DNA from 2 places in the Pseudundibacterium arcticum genome. Region 1 is predicted to be linked to the other one. Evidence: predicted binding sites of a transcription regulator. Region 1 holds the regulator's gene; the other holds the start of a gene.

The links. The regulator LexA, encoded in region 1, represses DNA repair genes until DNA is damaged. The targets are predictions, from matches to a motif close to ACTGTATNNNNATACAGT.
Region 2: imuA (translesion DNA synthesis-associated protein ImuA) is a predicted target of LexA. The motif match lies at 1,298-1,315, and genes of this name have one in related genera.

The regions. Positions count from the first base shown of each region.
Region 1 is NZ_JBHRTP010000101.1:655-4,271, reverse strand. It holds gene ACFOFO_RS24545 (replicative DNA helicase) at 1-267, opposite strand, end outside; gene rplI (50S ribosomal protein L9) at 377-829, opposite strand; gene rpsR (30S ribosomal protein S18) at 883-1,167, opposite strand; gene priB (primosomal replication protein N) at 1,219-1,458, opposite strand; gene rpsF (30S ribosomal protein S6) at 1,564-1,956, opposite strand; gene lexA (transcriptional repressor LexA) at 2,213-2,884, shown strand; partial or broken gene prpF (2-methylaconitate cis-trans isomerase PrpF) at 2,979-3,617, opposite strand, start outside.
Region 2 is NZ_JBHRTP010000089.1:7,935-11,551, reverse strand. It holds gene ACFOFO_RS22935 (LysR family transcriptional regulator) at 5-940, shown strand; gene ACFOFO_RS22930 (GIY-YIG nuclease family protein) at 937-1,209, opposite strand; gene imuA (translesion DNA synthesis-associated protein ImuA) at 1,443-2,162, shown strand; gene ACFOFO_RS22920 (Y-family DNA polymerase) at 2,095-3,594, shown strand; gene ACFOFO_RS22915 (error-prone DNA polymerase) at 3,608-3,617, shown strand, end outside.

The DNA of each region.
Region 1 (3,617 bases):
GCCGACCTCGTCGGCCTTGCCGATGCTCGACAGTGCTTCAAATACGGTAATCACATCGGCTGGACGCGACGCGTTGATCAGCTTGACGATCTGCTGGAAGATGATGCGGTGATCATAGCGATAGAAATCCTCGTTGCGGAGGAAATCCGCAATGCGATCCCACGCAGCGTTGTCGAGCAGTAATCCGCCCAGTACGGATTGCTCAGCCTCGATCGAGTGTGGTGGTACGCGAAGGGACTCTAATTGGGGATCGACGGCGACTTTCATGGCGCGAATTATACCTGCTAGAACTGACAATTCCCGGTAAATCGGCAATAAAAAAGCCGGGCAAACCCGGCTTTTTTATGGTGCAAAGTAACTTGTTACAAATGATCGCTTAAGCGTGATCGCCGATAACAGCCACCGTGATGTCTACGACCACATCGGTATGCAATGCGACGGCCACGGCGTGGTCGCCAGCAATCTTGAGTGCGCCTTGCGGCATGCGGATCTGCGATTTCTCGACCGCGAAACCTTGTTTGCTCAGCGCTTCAGCGATGTCAAAATTAGTGACGGAACCGAACAGACGGCCATCGACGCCCGATTTTTGCGAGATCTGGACGGTCAGACCGGCCAGTTTCTCGCCCTGCGCCTGGCTAGCAGCCAATTTTTCGGCAGCTGCTTTTTCCAGTTCAACGCGCTTTGCTTCGAATTCGGCAACTGCGCTGGTCGTGGCACGACGGGCCAGACGCTGAGGAATCAGGAAGTTACGGGCATAACCGTCCTTGACGCGTACGACTTCGCCGAGGTTGCCGAGATTAACGACTTTTTCTAATAGAATAATTTGCATATTTTTCTCCGGGATCTTGGAAATTGGCTTAACGAATGTGCGTTAGCGGCCAATTACGCTGTGTGCAGATCGGTGTATGGCAACAACGCGAGATAACGTGCGCGCTTGATCGCAGTGTCAACCTGACGCTGATAGATCGCCTTGGTGCCGGTCAGGCGTGCTGGCATGATTTTGCCGTTTTCCTGGACAAAATCCTTGAGCGTGTCGACGTCCTTGTAGTCGACCCGTTCAACGTGCGCTGCGGTGAAGCGGCAGAATTTTTTGCGTTTGAACAGCGGATTCTGCTGCTTGCGTTTTTCTTTGAGTTTGCTCTTATCGAACTTTTTACCGAATGCCATTTGTGGCTCCTGTATATATTAAGTGCGCTGCGACTATTGTCAGTCTTAGCGCTAAAAATCAATGATGTGAAACACCAGACTCTTGCTGTTGCGGCTCTTGCGTGCCAGGAATCCTGTGAAGCATAGTGCACTGCCCAACTCCAATCGATTGAACCGGCCTGAAATTTCGCCTGCGGCAAGCGCAGCAATTTCAAATTCGACCAGGCGCTCGATGCCTGCCTCCGTCTGTTGCGAACTGTGCAGCAAACGCGCTGACACAATCGGAATGCCTGCCGGCGTGTAGCGCAACATCTCGCGCTCGGCAATGCTGGCAACCAGTTGAAGCTGACTCTGGAATTGACTCACTAAACTAGCTCACGCTCCCTGAATGACGCGAATATTCCGCAACTAGCGCAATCAGGCCGCTGCAGCAGCAGGCGCAGCTGCAGGTGCAGGTGTCTCGGTACGGTGCTTGGCTGCATCTTCGCGCTGAACCGACTTCATCATCGGCGACGGAGCAGTTTCTGCCTTCTTCATCTTGACGGTCAGGTGACGCAGCACCGCATCATTGAATTTGAATGCAGTTTCGATTTCAGTCAAGGTCTCGCTGTCGCATTCGATGTTCATGCAGACATAGTGCGCTTTGGCGAGCTTTTGAATCATGTAAGCCATCTGACGACGGCCCCAGTCTTCAACGCGGTGGATCTTGCCGCCACGGGCCGTGACGTTGGTCTTGTAGCGCTCGATCATTGCAGGCACTTGCTCGCTTTGATCCGGGTGCACGATAAATACGATTTCATAATGACGCATGTAATCTCCTTTTGGACGGATTGAAAAATCGCCCACCTCGGCGTCAAGACGAGTGTGGGAAGAGGAAAGCCGAAAATAGTAACTCAAAACCGCAGAAAACTCAACGCTTTCAAGTCCTTATCCTCGGCCGACAGGCGCACTATCGCCAAAAAATCGGACCAGGCAATCAAATTACCCTTGCATTCGAATTAATACTGTACAAAAATACAGCCTGTCAATATCCACAGCATACGCTGCCCGCGCAGCGCCAATCACCATGCTCAAGCTCACCGCCCGCCAGGAACAAATCCTCAACCTGATCCGGGATGCCATCAACAACACTGGCTTCCCCCCTACCCGCGCCGAGATCGCGACCGAACTCGGCTTTCGCTCAGTCAATGCGGCGGAGGAGCATCTGCAGGCGCTGGCGCGCAAGGGCGCGATCGAGATCGCGCCGGGCACCTCGCGCGGCATCCGGTTGCGCGACATGGATGGCGGGCAATCGGGCGCAGGCGCGCCGCGTTTCGGTACGCAAATGGCGTTGCCGCATCCGGCGCTGATGCAACTGTGCCTGCCACTGGTCGGACGGGTCGCCGCCGGCTCCCCTATCCTGGCGCAAGAGCATATCGAGGCAAGCTATAACGTGGATCCTGCCCTGTTCTCAGCGAAACCCGATTACCTGCTGAAAGTACGCGGGCTGTCGATGCGCGACGTCGGCATACTCGATGGCGACTTGCTGGCAGTCAAAAAGGTCGACACTGCCCGAAACGGCCAGATCATCGTGGCCCGCCTGGGTGACGATGTCACGGTCAAGCGTTATAAAAAAACCGGCGGCGTGATCGAACTGCACCCGGAAAATCCCGATTTTCAGATCATCCGGGTGGAAGCCGGGCGCGATGATTTTGCACTCGAGGGTCTGGCGGTCGGGCTATTGCGCAGCTGGGCTTGATCCGACCTCTACGATAGTCATTGCGGCCAAACTTGACGGCTGCCGAACGCGATCATGCGTTCGACCCTTGGTTTGAGCAGGCGGCTGCCCACGATCATGGACAATGCACCCAGCCGGACATGATGACGCGGGCGCTGCGCGACAGGATCGCCTTTTCCATGCGCCATCCGGCCTTGCCGTGCCGCACGCTGGCACCGATCATCAGGCGTCCTGACACGTGGCCGATCCTCAGTTGCGCTGGCGCTGCTGGCGTGTCACCGCTCGCCTGAGCATGCAGCGCACCCCGCGCACCCGACGCTGCGGCAAGGACGCGCGCGGCGATCGATCCCGGCAAGGCCGCCGCCACCGCCAACGCAATTGACCCGGTGCCGGTAAACGCGTGGTGCAGCTTGCCCATGGACAAAATCCGCGCCAGCACATCGATTCGTTCTGCCGCCACCGTTTCGCCGGCGCTGCTCAAATACGTGGCAGGCGGTGCCAGCCACGCCAGTTTTGGTGTCGCCGGGCGCTCGCGCGTGGCGCTTGCCACATCCGGCGCCAGACCATGATGACCGCCGCGTACGAACGGATCGCCTCACAGCGTGCCAGTAATTCCGGATCGGCATTGACTTGCACGGGCATTTCCACTCCGCTCAGGCCGATGGCGGCTGCTTCGATAAACACCGTCGGGTTGCCGGCCGTCAGCAATGTCGCCTCGATGCGCCCGATGCCGGGTACATCCAACTGATCCACA
Region 2 (3,617 bases), on a different contig from region 1:
CACCGTGAACACGCGCTTTGTTGAAACTTTTGTGATACTTGCCCAATTGCGAAGCTTCCGCGCAACGGCGCGCGCGGTACACGCGACCCCGGCAGCGATATCGTTGCGCGTCAAAAGCCTGGAAGAGGAGCTACAGACCGAGCTTATCGACCGTGCATCCAAAGAGTTCCGACTGACCGCCGCAGGAGAGTACCTGTTGAGTTACGCCAAGTCGGTCGTTGACGCGACCCGGAGCATGCAGGCCGCCGCGCGCAAAGAGAGTGTAATTCGGGGACGCCTGCGACTAGGTGTGATCGAATCGGTGGTGCATAGCTGGCTCGCGCACTACGTAAAACAGCTCAATGCCGACTATCCCGAGCTTGAAATCGATCTAACCGTCGACATGAGCAGCGTTCTGGAGAAACGTCTGCTTGCCAGAGAATTGGATCTCGTCATTCGCGTGGAGGGCATCAGCAGCAGCGAAATCGTATCGGATGCACTGGCGATTTATCCGGTCCGATGGATCGCAAGAAAGGATTTATTGTCGCGGCGTAAAAATGATTTGATTAAGCGCGTTCTCCAGCTACCAATATTGACATTTGCACGCGGCACCGTACCGCAGCGGGTGCTGGAGGAAATTGTGGCAAACCTCGCCAACCAGGCCGGAATACCAACGACGAAAACACGGATCACGTGCTCACCTTCGGTGGCAGCGATTGTTCAACTGGTGAAAGATGGGTACGGTATTGCCGCAATCCCCAGCCTGTTCGTGACAAGCTATCTGGAAAGTGGCGAATTCGTCGAATTACCGGTGGAGCCAATCCCCCCTGCGATCGTTGTTTCCATGTGCCGACCTGCCAATGCCGAAATGATGGTCCACGCTGCGGCAACCGCGGCACGCGCTGCGTGTTCAAAATATTGCGCACAGTTTGATCGGCGCCTCATTGAGGCGTTGTGTTAATCACGCCAGATTGTTGCACCGCCGAGCGCGGCATCACTAGCCGGATTTGGCCGGCACAATCCGTAATTCAGATGCGACAGCACGCGGCTGCGGATGTTGACGCTTTTGCCGATGTACAACGGGGTGTCGTGCTGATCCCGAAAGATGTAGATCCCCGGCCGCGGCGGCAGCGCATCGAGGCTGGCGCGATCGATATGGTCCGGATAGACAAAGAGATCGCTGGGATCAGGCTGGATCACCAGTCCGACCGAGGTAATGCGGGCTTGCATGAAAGAAAAAGGGTCGGTTTATTGAGGCTAATGGATATAAGGGCGCGTCGGTTCTATGACGAACTTGACTAACGGAGGCGCATAAATTACTGTATATTTATACAGTATAAAATCAATGAATAGCGAATCAACAATGTTTTTTGCAGTAGCTTTGCAACGACTTCGTAGCAAGCGAACAGGAATGTGACATGCCCGCGCCCTCGGCAAGTATAGCGTCAAGCACTCATCAGCTTGTGGCCCAGTTTCCACACGCACTGTGGCGCGCGAACCAGATGGGTTCTTACCAGGGGGCGGTGATGGCCTCCGGTTACAGTGAGCTCGATCAGGAATTGCCGAACCGCGGCTGGCCGCGTTCTGCCTTGATCGAATTGCTGGTGCAGCAATCAGGCATTGGTGAAATACAGCTGCTGCGGCCGGCCTTGGCCCGGCTTGCGCGCACACGCCGCATCGCCCTGGTGCAACCACCCCACTCGCCCCAGATCGCCGCCTGGTCGGGCTGGGGATTGGCGGTCGAACAGCTGCTGTGGATCAGGACCCAACGCAGTGCCGATGCATTGTGGAGCGCCGAGCAGATCTTGCGCAATGGCAGTTGCGGCGCCCTGCTGCTGTGGCAGTCGCATGTCCGTTCCGAATCCCTGCGTCGCCTGCATCTGGCGGCGCAAGGATCGGACACCCTGTTCTGGATGATCCGGCCGCTCGCCGGCGCGCAGGACTCCTCCCCTGCACCGCTGCGGCTGGGCCTGCGCCCGGCCCGAGCCGGCATCACGATCGACATCGTCAAGCGCCGTGGCCCGCAGTGCGATCAATCGTTTTATGTACGTCTGGACGAGATGCCGGCGTCTTTTTCCACTTCAGCCTTACCAGGCTTACCAGGTTTACTCCGCGATGCAACTCTGGATCGGCGTGTATCTGCCGTTATTACCGCTCGAAACCTTTCGGCCGCTCTGGTGTGATCCCGGGCCGCATGCGGTCGTCGACCGTGAGCAGGTGCTGGTGATGACGCGGGAGGCGGCCCGCTCCGGTGTGCGCGTCGGCATGCGGCGCGGCGGCGTGACGGCGATGGCGCCCGACGTGATACTGCACGAGCGCGATCCGGCAACAGAGCAAGCCGCTTTCGACAGCGTGGCGATGACGCTGTTGCAGTACACGCCGGAAGTGGCGCAGGTCGAAGAAGCGTCGATCTTGCTGGATGTGACGGCCAGCTTGAGCGCATTTGGCGGCCGGCTGGCGCTGTGCCGCCGTGTACGTCGCAGCATCGATGCGCTGGGATTCACTGCGCAGATCGGCGCCGCGCCGACCGCGCAAGGTGCATGGCTGCTGGCGCACGCCAGCAGCAGGCGGCGCCGGGCAGTCCGGATGTCAACGCTATCGCGCCGGCTGGACGCGTTACCGTTCGAACTGTTGCCGCCGACGCGTCCGTACCATGAACTGCTGGAAGGCATCGGCTGCCGCACGCTCGGCGACCTGCGCAAGTTGCCGCGCGCCGGTCTGCAGCGGCGCACCAGCAAGGAGGTCCTGGCCGCACTCGATCGCGCCCACGGCAATGCACCCGAACTGTTTGACTGGATACAGACGCCGGCCGCGTTTGTCGCCAAGCTGGAACTGCCGAACCGGATCGATCATGCGGAAGCCTTGCTGTTCGCCGCACGCCGCCTGATCGTGCAAATGGTCGGCTGGCTGGTGGCGCAGCAGCTCGCCGTGTCGCGCTTTGTGCTGCTGCTCGAGCATGAGCGTGGCCGCGCGGCCGTCGCGCCCACCGCGGTGGAAATCAGCCTGGCCGAACCCGCCTGGCACGACGAACATCTGGTGCGCCTGCTGAAAGAGCGGCTGGGCCGGATCGAATTGACGGCGCCGGTGATCGCGCTTGGCCTGTCTGCGACGCAGCTGGCACCGATGGCGCCACCCACCGAATCGCTGTTTGCCGAACCGGGCGGCTCGCCCGAGGATGACAGCCGGCTGCTGGAACTATTGACCGCCCGCCTCGGCGCCGACCATGTGCTGAGCCCGGCGCCGGTAGAAGACTTCCGGCCGGAACTGGGCAATGGCTGGACCGCAGCCAGCGCGAAAAAAGCGCCCGCTGCCAATCGGGTAAATAACCTGCCGAATAACGCACCGAATGACACCCCGACTACCGCTGCAATGCCGCGACCGTTCTGGCTGCTCGACAAGCCGATCGCGCTGCTGGTGCGCAATCACCGGCCGTTCTACGGTTCGCCGCTCAGTATGATCGGCGGTCCGGAGCGGATCGAATCTGGCTGGTGGGATGGCGGTCTGGCGATGCGCGATTATTTCATTGCACAGGGAGAAGACGCGGCCTGCTACTGGATCTATCGCGAACGCGGCCGGCAGGAAATCCAATGGTTCCTGCATGGACTGTTCGCCTGAGTGGTGAAGCGCGATGGCGACCT